3 regions of the Pedobacter sp. Bi27 genome follow, and region 2 is predicted to be linked to each of the others. Evidence: riboswitches for the same ligand, from Rfam matches in the RefSeq annotation. Region 2 holds a riboswitch; each other region holds the start of a gene.

Region 1 (6,262 bases), 570 kb from region 2:
CAATTACCGGACAATCGATAGTTGATGAGTTATTGGATAAGGCTCCAGGATGGGTAGATAAAGCAAAAGGATATACCGAAGATCTGAAAAACAGGGCAAGTAATGCCGCCGAAGACTTAGCCAGATGAATACCTGGAAGAAAGCAGGAACTCCAATACACGAGATACCTTTTTCTTTAAAATTACAAACAAAAGCGTCCCGATTTAAATCGGGACGCTTTTGTTTGCAGTTTAAGATAATAACATATGATACCGCACTAAGGTGCTAACAGTTGATAATACTAAGAGTGTCAGATGGTAACATCTGATACCACTATCGGATTAAAATGCATCAAACCAAAGTTTGGTGGTTAATAAATCTGCACCCTGGCTGCTCACCGCATTTTTATAATTCTGTCCGTTTAACGATTGTTCAGAACCTGGATAAATAAAACGTACCGGAATTTTGCCATTCAACACGGTATTAACAGATGCAGTTAATTGGGGATAATCTAACCTTCTCTGCTCTGCCCAGGCTTCTAAACCCTGACCAAATAAAGCAATCCATTTTTGTTCACCGATTGATTTTTTATAATTACCTGCATCATATTGTACTGAAGCCTGATTAATATAATCATCAACAGCACTTCCACCAATACTGTATTGATCAAATGATGCCCTGATGGCCTGTTTATACAGATCAGCTGCATTTTCGGCAGTAAAACCTCTTGCAGCGGCTTCTGCCCTATCAAAAAGCAGTTCGGCATAGCTAAAAATCACAGCAGGTGCTTTTGGTGCTAAAAAATAAGTTCCTGGTCTGGAAGAATTTGCCAAACCTATTGCACTGGCTTCTGAATTTGTTGAGCCATTCGGAATGCCTACATACGTTTGAGGTGTAGCATTATCAGTTTTGCTTGCATAAACTGGCAACCTAGGATCATTTAGTGCAAAAAGTTTATCCACGATGGTTTTGCTGATCCGGTAATCATTCCTGGTTTCGAACGAGGCTGCTACCGGATTTTGCTGAGGTGAATCACTGTAGAACAGTTGTGCATTCTCCGATTTGCTATTAATATAAGTACCACCTTCTGCAAGTATTTCATCAATTACCTGTTTAGCTTTAGCTGGCTCTTTATCTGCAATGCGTAATGCGATACGGAGGCGTAAAGAATTGGCAAACTTTTTCCATAAAGCAATATTGCCGCTATAAATCACATCTCCACCTATAACTTTTCCTGAAGCTGGATCTAAAGCTGCCTGTGCAGTCTTTAAATCGTTAAGAATACCGTAGTAAACATCCTTTTGTTTATCGTAAACTGGTGTAACAAACTGTTTGATTTTTCCAGCCTGTGCGTACGGTATATCCCCATAAGCATCGGTAAGTAACAAAAAAACCCACGATCTCAGTACCAGGGCTACACCTTTATAATTTGGATTGCCCTGTGCATCGCCTAATTCGATAATTTTATTAAAGCCAGCAATACTTTGCGCATAACCAGTAGACCATAAAGAAGTAAAACTACTGTTCGAAAAGATATAACGATCTTCTTCGGTATATTGAACTTTAGCCCAGTGTTGTGCAAAAAGCAGACTCGAGTTCATGTTATTGGTTACCCCCCAATACGTATCAGCTGTAGTTTTAGTGGTACCAGTAAGTAAATAATCGGGTTGCGGAATTTCCGGAGCATTCGGATTAATGTTTACCTCATCAAGTTCTTTATTACAAGATGAAAATGCAATTGCCAGAATAGCCAGTATATATAGTTTTTTATTTTTCATGATGGTAAGATTTAAAATTTAACATTCAGGTTTATACCGTAACTGCGTGTGCTTGGATTAGAAAGACTTTCTAAACCCTGACCGTTACCCGTATTAAAAGCTACTTCTGGATCGATATCTACTGTGTTGCGGTGGATAATCCATAGGTTACGGCCAACAAGTGATACTGAAACGCCTTGTAAACTTAATGGGCGAAGCCATTTTGACGGCAGGTTATAACTTAATTTAACCTCGCGGAGTTTTACATATGAAGCATCGAAAATATTTGCTTCATCGATATTTCTGAATGATTTATAATATTGTTGCGCAGGCAATACTCTTTCATTGCGTTTACCATCGGCAGTTACGCCATCAAAAACAATCCCATCATCATAAACCGTAACTCCCGCCGGGGCTGTTCCGTTTATCCTTACCGTACCATTTTCCTTCTTATTATCCGGATAATAATATGAGATTCCGCCGTATTCTGCTGCTCTTCCCGGAAGCGTAGAGGCTAAAACCCCGGTATAAGTTCCTGTAGCATAAGTTCCGTTATAAATAGAGCCACCAATACTGGCATCAACCAAAACGCCTAAACTGATGCCTTTATAATTGAAAGTATTGTAAACGCCGCCAATCCAATCTGGTGTATATTTTCCCAATACCTGTTTTGTTGGATTTGTAGTTGGTGCACCTGTAGCGTTTACAATGATATTTCCATTGCCATCTCTTAAAAAAGCGGTTCCGAACAATGATCCATAAGGTTGTCCAACGGTAGCAATAACCTGCGCCGAATTGGTAGCCACAATATAATTCGTTAATAATTTCTCCGCATCAAGTTCAATTACCCTACTTCTATTAGCAGCAAAATTGAAATCAATATCCCAGGTAAAAGTTTTTTTAATTGGTGTAATGCCCAACTGTGCTTCAATACCTTTGTTGTTTATTTTTCCGGCATTAAGCAGTTTTGAACTAAATCCGGTACTTTGACTTACATCGGCAGCTAAAATCTGATTGTAACTATTGGTGTTATATGCACTTAAATCGAAACGTAACCTTTTGTTAAAGAAAACAGCCTCAACGCCCAGTTCTGTTGAAGTGGTAGTTTCTGGTTTAAGGTTAGGATTAAGGTCGATATTACTTGTGGTAAGCTGAGGGTTTGCGCTAAACGGTGCACTAAATGCATAAGTATTGATCAAGCGATAAGGATCTGCATCTTTACCTACTTTAGACCAACCTCCACGTATTTTCAAATAATTAAGGGCTTCACTTTTAATGTCGAATGCTTCTGTTGCTACAAAACTTCCGTTAAATGATGGATAAAAATACGATCTGTTTTGCGCTGGTAAGGTAGATGACCAATCGTTACGGGCCGTGATGTTGGCAAAAAGGTAATTCCTGAAACCAATCTGTCCAGAGGCATAAACACTGTAAGATTTTAACCGCGATAAATTATTTGATGAAATTAAAGGATCGCGGGAGTTTTTAAGGGTATACAGTCCGGCAATGGCCAATTTAGGCGCACTTTGATCGTTCTGCTCGATATATTGCCTGCGGATGTTCCCACCACCTAACAATTCGAGACTAAAATCGTCATTCAACTGTTTGTTAAAGTTTAATGTCGCATCTGTATTATTTTCACTTACTGTAAAGGCACTCTCAGTATAAGAGCCGAAAGGCGTTCCATTGGTGCCATATGCAATCCTAACTTTACGTCTATCGTTGTAATAATCGGTCCCTGATCTGAAATTGAAATCAAGTCCATCAATAATCTTATAATTCAGGGCTAAACTTCCAATAATGCGGCTACGGTTTTGCGATACGGTATTTTCGTAAGCTACCCAATAAGGATTGCTGTAATAGCTATTGTTCCAGTTAAACGTTTTTCCATTTTCATCCAAATAATCTTTCAATTGGTTGATATCAACCTGACGGCCGAACCAGGTAAACTGCAACATGGTACTGGTAGATCTCGAACCACCCGTTCCCGGTAAATTATCAGAATTAAGTTTGCTGTAGTTTGCATTTGCGGTTAAACTTAATTTGGGTGTTACTTTTATTGTAGTATTCAATACAAATGAATTTTTGCCCTGTCCGGAGTTTGGTACTATACCTACCTGTTTCAGGTTATTGTACGATAAACGGAAGTCGTACTTTTCGCCTGCATCTGCAATAGATACCCCATTGTTTAATGAATATCCGGTTTGGAAGAAATCACGTACATTATCAGGATGCGCCACAAATGGAACGGCTACTCCCTTCGAATAAAATTGTGGGATTAGCCTACCATCCAATTTAGGACCCCAGCTTTCATCTACTCCATCGTTAATGCCTTTACCTGCACCATCTACATAACTAAATTTGCCCTCCGATCCCTGACCGAAAGCATTTTGATACACGGGTAGCGTAAGCAAGGTTTCTAAAACCGCGTTTGAATTGATGGCAATGCCTAATCCTTTTTTCGATTTACCTGTTTTGGTTTTAATGAGGATGACACCTGCCGCAGCCCTCGAACCGTATAATGCAGCGGCATTTGGTCCTTTTAATACACTCATCGATTCTATATCTTCTGGATTAATGTCTGAAATGGTATTGGCATAATCTCTGGCCCCAGCCGAATTTAACTGAGAATTATCTACCGGAATCCCATCAACCACAAATAATGGCTGGTTATTTCCGGCAATAGATGTTTCCCCCCTGATGACCACACGCGAGGAACCCATGCTCCCCTGACTATTGGTTACCCTTACACCTGCTATTTTTCCGGCCAGTGCATTTACCAGGTTCGACTCTTTAGCTTCGGCCAAATCCTGTCCTTTTAATTCCTGAACAGCATAACCAAGCGATTTCTTCTGCCTCGAAATACCCAATGCAGTAACCACTACCTCATCAAGCGCATTATCGCTTGACTGAAGAATGATCGAAATGGGGCCGGCGTTTTTATTGATCTGTATTTCCTGGCTCTTAAAACCGATATAAGAAAATACCAATGTACCCTTATCTGGTGCATGAATAGAAAAAGCTCCTTTTGCATCAGAAATGGTGGCTTGTTTGGTTTCTTTTATTAAAATGGAAACACCAGGGAGTGTTTCACCATCTGCCGACTTTACCGTTCCGGTAACCGCGGCATTTTGAGCGGAAAGCTTTTGCACAATAAAGAGCAGAAAGATAAACGCTATTGACTTTAAAATTTTAAACATAAGTGTGTAGTTAATAATCAATTAAAAGGGATAATAATTTTGGGCAAAACAATTTTACCACGGCTAAAAGTGTATTTGTTTTTAAAGAGAAAAAGGAATGGTTAGCCTAAAAAAGCCTGTTAAAATGGAGCAATTTTAACAGACTCCACGCATTCGGAAGCATGCGTTAAGGTTTACATTAATAGATTTCAGCTCGTCTGTCTTTTTCATTTGAATGATTTTATTTAATGCATAATTTAATTTCAAGAACGCATTCAGGGCAAAAAAAAAGCACCCCTTAAATCAGAAGTGCTCCATATAGTTCTTATAAGGATAACGCAAACAACTGACTTAACTACCCCAGATTCATCTGGGATGGAATTAGCACCATTTCTAAAAATTTAGATGGTTGCTAAGGCTTCACAGGGCCATTCCCTCCGCCTTTCTTGATAAGTATTTTAAAATAACTGGGGCAAAGGTATAATTAATTCCATTTATCCTATAGTTTTTATAGATTTTTGTTGAAAAATTTTTTCTTTGCCAATTACATCCATATATTTGTCTACTAGTTTAGTCGACAAATACACATCCCAATGAAACTAAAATCCATTTTAACAGCCGTATTGGCTATATCAATAACTTTCACCTATGCTCAGGACCATATTGCATTAGCAAATAATCAAGCAGCAAAGCTTAAAGAGAAAAAACAAAATGTTTTTGTTGCCCTCGGCATCTGGCGTGGAATAGCTAAGGTTAAGGAAGGATTAGAAATCCCCTTTAACTTCGAAATCAGCGAAAAAAGCGGTCAGCAGAAATTATACTTCCGCAATGCTGAAGAAAGTTTCGAAGGTGGCCTTGTAAAACAAACAGCTGATTCGCTTTTCGTAAAACTGGATCAATTTGATAACGAACTCGCATTTGCAATAGATGGTGATCAATTAACAGGCACATTAAGGAAACAGGATAAAGCCGGCAAACCTTTAACCATTGTTGCTGAACGAAAAAATTACCGTTTTAAAACAACAGATAAACCTGCAAAGGCAGACTATTCTGGCAGTTATGATGTAGTTTTTAAATCGCCAAATGGTAAGGAAGAGAAAACAGTAGGTTTATTTAAGCAAACTGGTAACAAACTTACTGGCACTTTTCTCCGTGTAACAGGCGATTCACGTTATCTGGAAGGTGTAGTAGAAGGAAATGAATTTCAACTTTCCAGCTTTATTGGTTCCTCTCCTTCCTATTACAAAGGAACTTTTCAGCCAGATGGCTCCCTAACTGGCGAAATTTTAGGCGCAAGGGGAAGTCAGCCTTTTACCGGAACTAAAAATAAAGATGCTGCCCTGCCCG
Region 2 (6,262 bases):
TTTAGCAATCTGCTCTCTGATTTCAGGGTGAAAAATCTCTGCCCCTCCACCTGGTATTGATTCTAGTCCGGCCTCTTTCATCAAACGCATACCCGTTGCGTAGTCGATTTTGGCTTTCTTAAAGATATAATGGTACTCCACAGGCGTTAATGCCTTCACGTGCAAATCAGGGCGGTGCTGTTTAATAGCGGTAAATAAAGCAGAATAAAAGGCCACATCGTATTGAGGAAGTACCCCACCTACAATATGCACTTCTGTTACAGGTTCGCCATCATATTTTTTAACGATATCGAGCATCTGCTCCATCGTTAAGGCCCAGCCTTCTTCTTTTTGTTTAATTAAACGGGAGTACGAGCAAAATTTGCAGTCGTAAACGCATAGATTGGTAGGTTCTAAATGGAAGTTCCGGTTGAAATAAGTTTTATCACCGTGTTTTTGTTCGCGGATAAAATTTGCCAGAACACCAAGGTAACCCAGTTCTGCATGTTCGTACAAATAAACGCCTTCATCAAAGGTAATACGTTCTCCATGAAGGACTTTGTGTGCTATGTTTTGTAATTCAGTTGATAAATTGGTATCAGCTAATATTTTTTCAACTTGCTCAGTTGTGTTCATTCCTGATTTATTTTGAACAAAAATACAATAATGAGGCGATTTGAAAATCATTTTCTTGTAACAAACCGCGATTTTTGAATGTTGTCCTTGATTATTAACCACAAATGAACACAGATAAATACAGATATTGATTGCTTTTTTAAGTGAGCTTAGCTGTAGGCGTTAATATTAGCCACGGAAACACGGAAGTCACGGAAAAATAACTGTCAAACTTCCGTATAAACTGATGTTACCCCGCTTGACGGCCAGATATGTAAGACAAAACCTGATTCTAATTTATATCTGTGTTATCTGTGGTTAAAACCTACTATAAAAGAGTCTAAGAAACTCCGTGTAAATCCGTGTTTCCGTGGCAATCCTAAAAGATGGCAAACAAAAAAAGCACCTCTTTTCAGAAGTGCTTTATATGTTTTTCACAGGTTGATATTTTTTAGCTAACTATCTTGCTGCAGGTACAAACGTTAAAACGATGTTTGCAGTTTTACCACCAAATTCAATCGGCGATTTCAAGATCATTTGTGTGCTGGAAAGATCAGTTAATACTAAACGGTAACCTTCTGTTACGTTTTTAGCTTTATCCCCTTCAAATATTTTCTTAAACTGAAAGGTTTGATCTTTAGGTGCTGCCGACCAGAAAATAGTCTGCATTACCGAACCACAAGCACTTGATGCTGGTAACGTGTAAGAACCATTACCGCTATTGGTTAAGTTCCATGTACTTCCCTGAAAACATTTGTAAGATTTCTCTCCAAATAAACCTTGAACAGCGCCATCAGGTAATCCTTCTAAAGCTACATTACTCACTACCCATTCGCGCACAACTGTACCTCTGCTACCTGTTACACCTGCAGTTACTCTTTTTGCAGTATTACAACTTTGTAACATTACTAAAGTAGAACATGCTATTGCGATAGCTATAAATAATCTTTTCATTTTTGTTTAATTTAATTTCGTCAAACTTGTTACATAAATCTTGCCAAAACCATTACGAACCTTAAATTAGCGCCAAATTATTAAATTGCATCACCATATCACTTCGATCAAAATCAATTATCATGAAACCCGAAACCCTTGCTATTCACGCTTCTAATCTTGTAAAAAGCATTACCGGCGATGTTACCCTACCTATTAATCTATCGACAACTTTTTTTCGCGACGAAGATGGAGGTTATCCCGGAGGGCATATGTATAGCAGGGTAAGCAATCCAAACCGGTCTGCTTTAGAAAACACTGTAGCCAAATTAGAATATGGCGAAGATGCTGCTGCTTTTTCTTCGGGCAATACCTGTGGTATGGTTTTGTTTCAGGCTTTGAAACCTGGCAGCCACATTATTGCGCCTGATGATATGTATTGGGGTATTAAAAAACAGCTTCTTACGATTTTTAACGATAGTTTGGAATTTGATTTTATTGATCAGACTGATTTAAATCTGATAAAATCGAGCATCAAACCTAACACCAAATTGATCTGGACCGAAACCCCATCCAATCCATTATTAAAGATTACCGATATCGAACAAATTGCCAAAATAGCTAAAGCTAAAAACATTACAATGGCCTGCGACAGCACCTTTGCTTCGCCTATTTTACAAAACCCGATTTTACTGGGTGCTGATATTGTGATGCATAGCAGTACCAAATACCTGGGTGGCCATAGCGATGTACTTGGCGGGATTCTGGTAACGGCGAAAAAAGATGAGTTGTGGGAGAAAATCAAAAACATTCAGCAAACGGGTGGAGCGGTGCCTTCTCCCTTTGATTGTTTTCTGTTAACCAGAAGCATTAAAACACTGGCTTATCGCATGAAAGGCCACTGTGAAAATGGAAAAATCATAGCCGACTATTTAAACAAACATCAGAATGTTGAAGCTGTTTTTTATCCGGGTTTGGAAAGTCACCCTCAGCACGAAATTGCAAAGAAACAAATGAAAGATTTTGGTGGAATGATGTCGTTCCTGGTTAAGGGAGATGTTGAAGCGGCTCACAAAGTGGCAAATAAGGTTCAGTTATTTGCACAAGCGACCAGTTTAGGAGGTGTAGAGAGTTTAATCGAACATCGTTATTCGGTAGAAGGCCCCGATAGTAAAACACCAAAAAATTTACTCCGTATTTCTGTAGGCTTAGAGCATGTAGACGATATTATAGCCGATTTGGCGCAGGCACTGGGTTAAAAAAATCGTCATTGCGAGAAGGCTTTTTCAGCCGACGAAGCAATCTTACAACGATCGCTACTATCGTGCGCTTTAAGATTGCTTCGTCGTTCCTTCTCGCAATGACGAATATTTGTTTTGAAATCTATTTCGGATTACAAATCGTAGTCAATTTAAGTGAATAATTTGCTTCTAATGGCTCATTTGTTTGTGCCAGACGTTGCGAACCTGTATTAGCCGGGCAGGCAATGTCACCAGCAGCATCATATATTAATTTTGTACCACCGGCTAATAATTCTTTAGGTACATAAACCTGTACCTTTGTAATCGAATAACCAGAAGGAAAATAACGCACATAATAACCATCAGGGTGTTTGGTCCAGATACCACTTGGCACATCGCTTCTTGGTGGCGCCATACCCGCTATAATTGCATATTTTTCCATATCGGCATAAGTATAATTTCCAGACGACACCAGTTGACGGATATTATTTTCTGCTTCAAAAACAGCTCTCACCCCTGACGGCAGCTGGTCTTTAGCCTTCTCCATTACATCGAAAGGCAAAACACCTAAAGCACCACCTTCTAATTGTGTAAGTTGTTTTGGCGTTAACAATTTAATGGCAGTTACTTTAACCTGTCCATTAAAATCAGCAAATTTTGTTCTTGCAATAATAGTCCATAATAATGCCTGAATATCGTGTTGATCTACATCAGGATGTTTCTCAGCGCTTTTCAGTATAGCAACCACAATTTCTTCTTTAGGGCCTAAAACGGGTGCAAACATGTAACCATCACCCTTTGATGGGGCGAAAGTTCCGGCTTTTAGACAATAACTTTTATTGGTCATTTCATAAAGCCCCTCGCAAAGCACAAAACCACCATCTGGATTTTTAGGCAGTAAATACAAGGGCTGGGCTTTTAAATTTAATGAATTAATAAAATCAGGCAGCTTTTCGCCCTCTCTATTTACGTCTTCAAAATTAGTGGTAATAGCAGCAGGTTGTTTTAAAAATTTGTCTACGCCTAAAGCTTTCGCGCCCTGGGCAGTGCCCACTTTTAATAATTTATCTTTTAAGCCTCCAAATTGAGCGTTTACATTATTTAAACCTGCGATAGTAAACAACAGGCCTAAACATAGGGATTTTGTATTTTTCATCATAATTAATTTAGATAGGTACCACAAACTTAGAATTTTAAGCGTTAATTCAGTATTAAAGTTTCAGATTGTCATTGCATCATAAAAATACGCAATTCATTTTCAGCGAGTTAATGTAATTTCAAAATTTTATTTTGTGGATTAAAATTAAATTCAGACATTTGGAATATTATTTGGCAGATAGCTAAATAAAAGTCAATCTTCACGGGTTGATTTATAAAGAAGTGGCGAGAGACTGGCTCGATGACCCACTGGCAACCCTCAGAAAGAGAAGGTGCCAATTCCTGACCGGATAACATGGTGTTATTTGGAGATATAAATTAGAACTGATGAAAACATTAAATCTTCAATCGCTAAGCGAGCCCAGTGCAAACCTTAAAAAGGTAGAACAAACTTCTATTTTTTTTATTAGTTGTGATATGCGTGCGTTTACTTGTATGTGCTGTTGCATACAGTAATTTAAAAATCTTCCTTTTTTGTTTCTTTCAAATTGGAAGGTCCCGGGAAACCGGGATACGCCCTGCTAGGTTTTAGGATGATCCTAATTCTGTTATCTAATCACATCAACTAAAAAATAGAAATTATGTCAACATCATATAAATTTGAAACTTTACAATTACACGCTGGTCAGGAAATAGATCCAACAACAGGCTCAAGGGCTGTTCCCATTTACCAAACCACTTCTTATGGATTTAAAAATGCCGAACATGGGGCTAACTTATTTGCATTAAAAGAGTTTGGCAATATCTACACCAGGATCATGAATCCTACCAACGATGTTTTCGAAAAACGTATTGCCGCTTTAGAAGGTGGTGTAGCTGCTTTGGCAGTCGCATCGGGGCAAGCCGCTCAATTTATAGCGTTAAATAACATATTGGAGGCTGGTGATAGCATCGTTTCTTCATCTCACATTTACGGAGGAACCTATAATCAATTCAAAGTAGCTTTTAAGCGCTTGGGTATTCATGTCGATTTTGCCAATCCAGATATACCTGAAGAATTTGAAAGCAAAATTACCGATAAAACCAAAGCAATCTTTTTGGAAACCATCGGTAATCCTGCATTTAGTGTGCCTGATTTCGAAAAAATTGCCGCAATTGCAAAAAAATACGATCTACCTTTAGTGGTCGACAATACTTTTGGCGCTGGGGGTTATTTGTTTAAACCATTGGAGCATGGCGCTAACATTGTTGTAGAATCTGCAACGAAATGGATCGGTGGCCATGGCACAAGTATTGGGGGCGTTATCGTTGACGGTGGAAATTACAACTGGGGCAATGGGAAATTCCCTCAATTCTCTGAGCCTTCAGAAGGTTATCATGGTTTGGTTTTCAGCGATGTTTTTGGTATCGGCGGACCATTTGGCAATATCCAGTTTATTATCCGTGCCCGTGTAGAAGGATTAAGAGATCTGGGACCTGCCCTATCGCCTTTCAATTCTTTTCTATTATTACAAGGATTGGAAACTTTATCACTCCGCGTTCAACGCCATGTAGATAATGCTCTAGAATTAGCAACCTGGTTAGAAAACCATCCATTAGTTAAAGAAGTTCAGTACCCTGGCTTAGCCAGCAGTAAATATAACAACCTGGCTAAAAAATATTTAAGCAATGGTTTTGGTGCGGTTTTATCTTTCGAATTGGCTGGAAGCAAAGAAAACGCAACACAGGTAATTGATAACTTAAAACTGGTATCGCACCTGGCCAATGTGGGTGATGCAAAAACGCTGATCATTCAGCCTTCTGCCACAACACACCAGCAATTGAGCGAAACAGAACAATTAGCTGCCGGTGTTAAACCGAACGCGCTGAGGGTTTCAGTAGGCATTGAGCATATTGATGATATCAAAGCCGATTTCGAACAGGCATTTGCAACCATTAATGCTACAGTTCCGGCAGAGAATTTACAAGCCTAAACCCCTTAGGGGCTTTTTAACAACAACAACATTACAAAATGCATAACAGTAAAAACGATAATGTAAAATCCACTTCAGGGAATTTTGCATCAACATATAGTTATAACAAACAGTTTAAATTAGAGAGCGGAAAAAAGATCCGTAACCTGCAAGTTGCTTATCAAACTTATGGCAAATTAAATGCGAATAAAGATAATGTGATTTGGGTTTGTCATGCACTTACCGCCAATGCTGATGTTTTTGAATGGTGGGAAGGTTTGTTCGGTGAAAATGCTTTGTTCAATCCTGAAGAGCATTATATCGTTTGCGCTAATGTTTTAGGCTCGCATTACGGTAGCACAAACCCATTAAGTACTAACCCCGTAACAGGCTTACCTTATTACCTTTCGTTTCCACAGTTTACCATCCGCGATTTAGTATCAG
Region 3 (6,262 bases), on a different contig from region 2:
CCGAAGCGGTATTTTCATTAATCAAGATGGCCAGTTTGCCATTTTGAAAAGCGCCGGTGCCCGTAGAAAAATAATCGGTACGTGGCTCATGTTTACCCTGTGTATATACAATAAGTTTGTTCTCTGCTAAAAACTGATCGGCCAAGCCTGTAGCTGCCGTAAAATAACCCCCTCCATTATCGCGCAAGTCAAGAATCAGTTTTTTCATGCCCCTTGCTTTCAGGTTATTGGCTGCAACTGAGAAGTCGTTATCGGTATTGGCGCCAAACTTGCTGATCCGTACATAACCTGTTTCGTTATTGATCATATAAGCGGCATCGATACTGCTGATGTTTACTTTGCCTCGCGTAACCATAATGCGGTTACTTTGCGGTGCACCTGGATGTAAAAGCACCACGCTAACACCTGTTCCAGACCTGCCTTTAAAACGACCGGTAAGTTGGTCTTTTGGTAAGTTTCTCCCACTTACAACTGCTGTATCGATACTCAGAATTTTATCGCCTAATTTTATCCCCGCCTGATAAGCCGGGCCATCTTTAACCACGCCGGTAACCATCATGGTATCGTTAAGCATATAATATTCTATGCCCACACCCTCAAAGTTTCCTTCCAGGTTATCGGTCATATCCTGCGCATCGGTTGGCGGCAGGTAAACACTATGTGGATCGAGTTGGTGCAGAACGCTGTCTATGGGTAAGTTTTGAAGCGAATCGGTATTGATGTCATCAACATAATTACCGTTGATGATGTGTAAGATCTCATTTAATTTCTCATCGCTGTTGCTGGCAAGTTGAGGGCTCTTTTTAACGCCAAAGCCTTGATCTTTAATAAATTTTATGCCCAAAAACATACCCACTATTAAAATTACAGAATAGCTTGCAGCGATCAGTATGTTATTTCGGGTATTTTTTTTCATCAGCGTTACTGCAAATTTATGAAAATTAGCGAGTTGATATATTTTTTAACTGCATTTTCATGTCTTTTGTTTATAATATTTAACATTAATTAATGCAATGGAGCCATAGGTTGAAATTTAAGACAGATATTTTTGGGTTTTTAGGGTAGTTTTTAGAAAGAATTTACCGAATTTTATCAAAATTAAATTTATGAATAGAGTTACCGAGCAAGAATCTAACTATAACCACATCGATCAGATGTCGGTGTTAGAAGTTTTGCAGGGCATTAATAACGAAGATAAAACTGTAGCATTTGCAGTTGAAAAATCTTTGCCTCAGATCGAAAAATTAACATCGGCAGTGGCCGAGCGAATGAAAAAAGGTGGCCGTCTCTTTTATATAGGTGCGGGTACAAGTGGTCGTTTAGGTGTAGTAGACGCATCAGAATGCCCACCTACATATGGTGTTCCTTTTGATTGGGTTGTTGGAATTATTGCCGGTGGAGATACAGCCATTAGAAGAGCGGTAGAATTTGCTGAAGATGATGCCGAACAAGCCTGGAAAGATCTTCAGGAATTTGAAATTAACGAGAAAGATTGTTTGGTTGGCCTGGCAGCGTCAGGTACTACGCCTTATGTAATCGGCGGATTAAACACAGCACGTAAGCATGGTATTTTAACAGGTTGCATCGTTTGTAATACCGGCGGACCTATTGCTGCAGAATCGGATTTTCCGGTTGAAGTGGTGGTTGGCCCTGAGTTTGTAACCGGCTCTACCCGCATGAAATCTGGTACGGCGCAAAAAATGGTGTTAAATATGTTAAGCACCACCGTTATGGTTCAGTTGGGGCGTGTAGTTGGCAATAAAATGGTCGATATGCAGTTAACCAATCATAAACTCGTAGACCGCGGTACACAAATGGTGGCCGATGAGCTAAATATAGGTTACGATGAAGCAGCTGAGTTGTTAACCCGTTATGGAAGTGTACGTAAAGCAGTTGAAGCAGGACACTAAGAAATGAGAGAAGGATGAAGGATTGAAGGAAAGAATTAGTGAATGATAGCATGAAAGAATAGCATTATCATTCAATCATTCAAAACTCACTCATTCAATAATTAAAAAAGAGTATGCACGAAATTGAGCCTTATTACCAGTGGAGAGATGATTATATTTCGGCAGAAGATGAGCGTTCGCCGTTTTACAATACCGAATATTCAGAACTTTACTTCGATAAGCAGATTTACAATTTTTTACTTCACCCCCAATGGGACGAGTTTGGTTCGAATACCTTATACATGAAGGTGTTATACGCCGATTATGATCGCAGTTATGCGGTTATAGAATTTATAGGCGAGTGGAACGATGCCATTAACAACGACATTATGCTGCTGAAACGCGATATTTTAGAGATGATGATGGATGAAGGCATTAATAAATTTATCCTGATCGGTGAAAATATACTGAATTTTCATGCCTCTGATGACAGTTATTACGAAGAGTGGTTTCAGGAAGTAGAAGATGGCTGGATTGTTGGGGTGAATTTTCAGGAACACGTAATCACCGAGTTTCGCGATAATAACATCGATTATTACATTAACTTTGGTGGTGCATTTGATAATCTGCCATGGCGCACATTAAAACCGCTACAATTCTTTAAAAAAGTTGAAGAATTGCTGACAAAAAGATTAAACTAAATATTTATTTTTATATAGTTAAATACACAAAATTTAAAATGGAACAACAAAATTATCAATATCAAAAGGACAGTGTTTTTGTACAGGAAAGATCTGCATCTAAACGTTTCTTTGGGAATGTTTTCTTATGGATGTTTGTAGCATTAGCTGTTTCCACAGTTGCAGCTTATTTTATCGCAAGTACACCAGCGGTATTGGACTATCTTTTATCTTATAATCCTCAAACTGGTAAAGGTGGCTTTACTGTTTTAGGCTATATTGCAATATTTGCCCCACTCGGGCTGGTATTCTTAATGGGTGCTGGTATGCAACGAATGTCTTATCAGACGTTAATCGGCGTATTTTTGCTTTATTCTATATTAACCGGAGTAATGCTCAGCTTTATCTTGTTAACCTATTCTTTGCCATCAGTTGTAATTAGTTTTGCTGCGGCCGCCGCAATATTTGCAGTAATGGCGGTAATGGGATATACCACAGATACCGATTTAAGTAAATTTGGTCCTATATTATTTGCTGGTGTAATCGGTTTGGTGATCATTAGCGTAATCAATATGTTTTTGGGGAGCTCAACATTAGGTTACATCATGGGATTTATCGGAGTAGCAATTTTTACTGCATTGACTGCATATAAGGTTCAGGAGCTTAAAAGGATAGGCGAAGGATTAGATGAAAATGGCAACACTTTAGGCGTAAATGAAAGCAAAAAATTAGCAATCATGGGTGCACTGTCCCTCTACATTACTTTTATCAACTTGTTTTTGTCGCTATTGCGTATTTTCGGTAACAGAAGGTAAACCTCAAAAACAGAACAATATTCTTAAGGCCGTGCAGAATTGCATGGCCTTTGTAATTTTATTTGGTAGCAAAGCGATAAATTTTGGAATTGATGTTGCTTTGTTGCATTTTTGTATGCTTATTAAGAAAGACGGAGGGATTAGACCCAACGAAGTCTTAGCAACCTGTAACCATACAAGGTGCTAAATTCTATTCTGCAAATAGCGGAAACAGATAAGTTTAGGATTACGATTCACGTACCAACTTTTTAAATAAGCCATATAAGTATTGGGTATTAAGTATCAAGTATCAAGACAGATTTGTTTATACTTTGCTTTTATCTAAAGTTAGTTCGATCTATCATTAATATTGATACTTGATACTAACTGCTTGTTACTAATAACAACAGATGAGCATAAGAGAAGAATTAGAAAAACGTATTTTGGTGATTGATGGTGCAATGGGTACCATGATTCAGCGATATACCTTAACCGAAGAAGATTTTAGAGGGGAGCGATTTAAAAACCATCCCTGTGATGTAAAAGGCAATAATGATTTGCTCAACATCACACGTCCGGATATTATTAAAACCATACACCTGGAGTACCTGGCCGCTGGTGCCGATATTATCGAAACCAACACGTTCAGTACACAGCGCATTTCCATGGCCGATTACCAGATGGAAGACCTTTCTTACGAAATGAGTTTTGAAGGTGCGCGGGTGGCAAAGGAAGCCGTAAATGAGTTCATGGCTGCAAATCCAGACCGTAAATGTTTTGTGGCCGGTGCTATTGGCCCAACCAACCGTACCCTTTCCATGTCGCCGAATGTAAACGATCCTGGTTTTAGGGCAGTCTATTTTGATGAGCTTGAAGCAGCTTATTATGAGCAGGTGCGTGGTTTGGTAGATGGTGGTTCTGATGTATTATTAATCGAAACCATTTTCGATACTTTAAATGCTAAAGTGGCTATTGTAGCCATAAAAAAATATGAAGAGGTAATTGGCCGTAAACTGGAGATCATGATTTCTGGTACCATTACCGATGCCTCCGGAAGAACACTTTCAGGTCAAACTGCCGAAGCTTTTTTAAACTCTGTAATGCATGCAAAACCATTAAGTATCGGTTTTAACTGTGCTTTGGGTGCTAAAGAAATGCGTCCGCATATTGAGGAACTTGCAGCAAAAGCAGGCTGTTATGTTTCGGCCTATCCAAATGCAGGTTTACCAAACGAGTTTGGCGCTTATGATGAACAGCCACATGAAACGGCACATTTGGTTGATGACTTTATTGCATCTGGTTTTGTGAATATTGTGGGTGGCTGTTGTGGTACCACACCAGAGCATATTGGCTGTATTGCCAAAAATGCGCGAAAAGCTGAGCCGCGGAAAATACCGGTTCTTGAACCTTATATGCGTTTAAGCGGATTGGAACCCGTAACCATCACTCCAGAAAGCATTTTTGTAAATATTGGTGAAAGAACAAATATCACCGGATCTCCCAAATTCTCTAAACTGATTTTGGGTGGCGATTACGAAGCTGCACTGGCCGTTGCCCTGCAACAGGTTGAAGGCGGTGCGCAGATAATTGATGTGAACATGGATGAGGGAATGTTGGATTCGGAAGCAGCCATGACCAAATTCTTAAATCTCATTGCCTCTGAACCTGATATTGCCAAATTGCCAATCATGGTCGATTCATCCAAATGGTCGGTTATTGAAAATGGCTTAAAATGTTTGCAGGGAAAAGGAATTGTAAACTCTATTTCACTAAAAGAAGGGGAGGAGAAATTCCGCGAAAGTGCACGCAAAATTATGCAATACGGTGCTGCGGTAGTAGTAATGGCTTTTGATGAGCAGGGACAGGCCGATAATTACGAGCGCAGAAAAGAAATCTGTAAAAGAAGTTACGATATTCTGGTGCACGAAATTGGTTTCCCGCCAGAGGATATTATTTTCGATCCGAACATTTTAACCGTTGCAACCGGATTAGAAGAGCATAATAATTATGCTGTCGACTTTATAAATGCCACCCGCTGGATCAAAGAAAACCTACCTCATGCTAAAGTGAGCGGTGGGGTTTCCAATATTTCTTTCTCTTTCAGGGGGAATAACACCGTTCGCGAAGCCATGCACTCCGCATTCCTTTATCACGCCATTCAGGCTGGTTTAGACATGGGAATCGTAAATGCAGGGATGTTGGAGGTTTATCAGGAAATTCCACCCGAATTGTTAGAAAGGGTAGAAGATGTACTCTTAAACCGAAGAGACGATGCTACAGAGCGTTTGGTAGAATATGCCGATACCGTAAAATCGAAAGGTAAAGAGGTGGTTAAAGATGAAGAGTGGAGAAAAGGCGCTGTTGAAGAGCGGTTATCTCATTCTTTAGTAAAGGGAATTGTAGAATACCTGGATGATGATGTGGAAGAAGCCAGACAAAAATATGCCCGACCGATTCAGGTAATCGAAGGGCCATTGATGGACGGGATGAACATTGTTGGGGATCTATTCGGAGCCGGCAAAATGTTCCTGCCTCAGGTGGTAAAATCGGCAAGGGTAATGAAAAAAGCTGTAGCCTATTTATTGCCATTTATTGAACAGGAAAAGCTGGATAATCCCGATCAGGATCAAAATTCATCTGCAGGAAGAGTTTTAATGGCCACCGTAAAAGGTGATGTGCACGATATTGGAAAAAATATTGTAGGCGTAGTATTGGCTTGTAATAACTTCGAAATTGTTGATATGGGCGTGATGGTTCCTGCGCAGGAAATCATCAAAAAAGCCAAAGAAATAAAAGCGGATATTATTGGTTTAAGTGGATTGATTACACCATCATTGGATGAAATGGTTCATTTTGCCAAAGAAATGGAACGCGAAGGCTTTACCATTCCCTTAATTAT

Evidence for each region. A riboswitch is a leader RNA that binds a small molecule or an ion and turns the genes downstream of it on or off. The one in region 2 is predicted to bind S-adenosylmethionine.
Region 1: linked by a shared signal. The riboswitch ahead of LQ227_RS16880 (SusC/RagA family TonB-linked outer membrane protein) and the one ahead of LQ227_RS14600 (O-acetylhomoserine aminocarboxypropyltransferase/cysteine synthase family protein) in region 2 are both predicted to bind S-adenosylmethionine.
Region 3: linked by a shared signal. The riboswitch ahead of metH (methionine synthase) and the one ahead of LQ227_RS14600 (O-acetylhomoserine aminocarboxypropyltransferase/cysteine synthase family protein) in region 2 are both predicted to bind S-adenosylmethionine.

What each region holds. Positions count from the first base shown of each region.
Region 1 is NZ_CAKKMW010000004.1:714,019-720,280, forward strand. It holds gene LQ227_RS16870 (hypothetical protein) at 1-128, shown strand, start outside; gene LQ227_RS16875 (SusD/RagB family nutrient-binding outer membrane lipoprotein) at 321-1,757, opposite strand; gene LQ227_RS16880 (SusC/RagA family TonB-linked outer membrane protein) at 1,769-4,936, opposite strand; SAM riboswitch class I at 5,264-5,371, opposite strand; gene LQ227_RS16885 (peroxiredoxin) at 5,509-6,262, shown strand, end outside.
Region 2 is NZ_CAKKMW010000004.1:140,694-146,955, reverse strand. It holds gene mqnE (aminofutalosine synthase MqnE) at 1-615, opposite strand, end outside; gene LQ227_RS14615 (hypothetical protein) at 1,054-1,548, opposite strand; gene LQ227_RS14610 (PLP-dependent aspartate aminotransferase family protein) at 1,671-2,786, shown strand; gene LQ227_RS14605 (hypothetical protein) at 2,911-3,924, opposite strand; SAM riboswitch class I at 4,136-4,246, shown strand; gene LQ227_RS14600 (O-acetylhomoserine aminocarboxypropyltransferase/cysteine synthase family protein) at 4,508-5,839, shown strand; gene metX (homoserine O-acetyltransferase) at 5,878-6,262, shown strand, end outside.
Region 3 is NZ_CAKKMW010000002.1:422,152-428,413, reverse strand. It holds gene LQ227_RS07200 (S41 family peptidase) at 1-916, opposite strand, end outside; gene murQ (N-acetylmuramic acid 6-phosphate etherase) at 1,107-1,910, shown strand; gene LQ227_RS07190 (hypothetical protein) at 2,024-2,590, shown strand; gene LQ227_RS07185 (Bax inhibitor-1/YccA family protein) at 2,629-3,384, shown strand; SAM riboswitch class I at 3,501-3,605, shown strand; gene metH (methionine synthase) at 3,774-6,262, shown strand, end outside.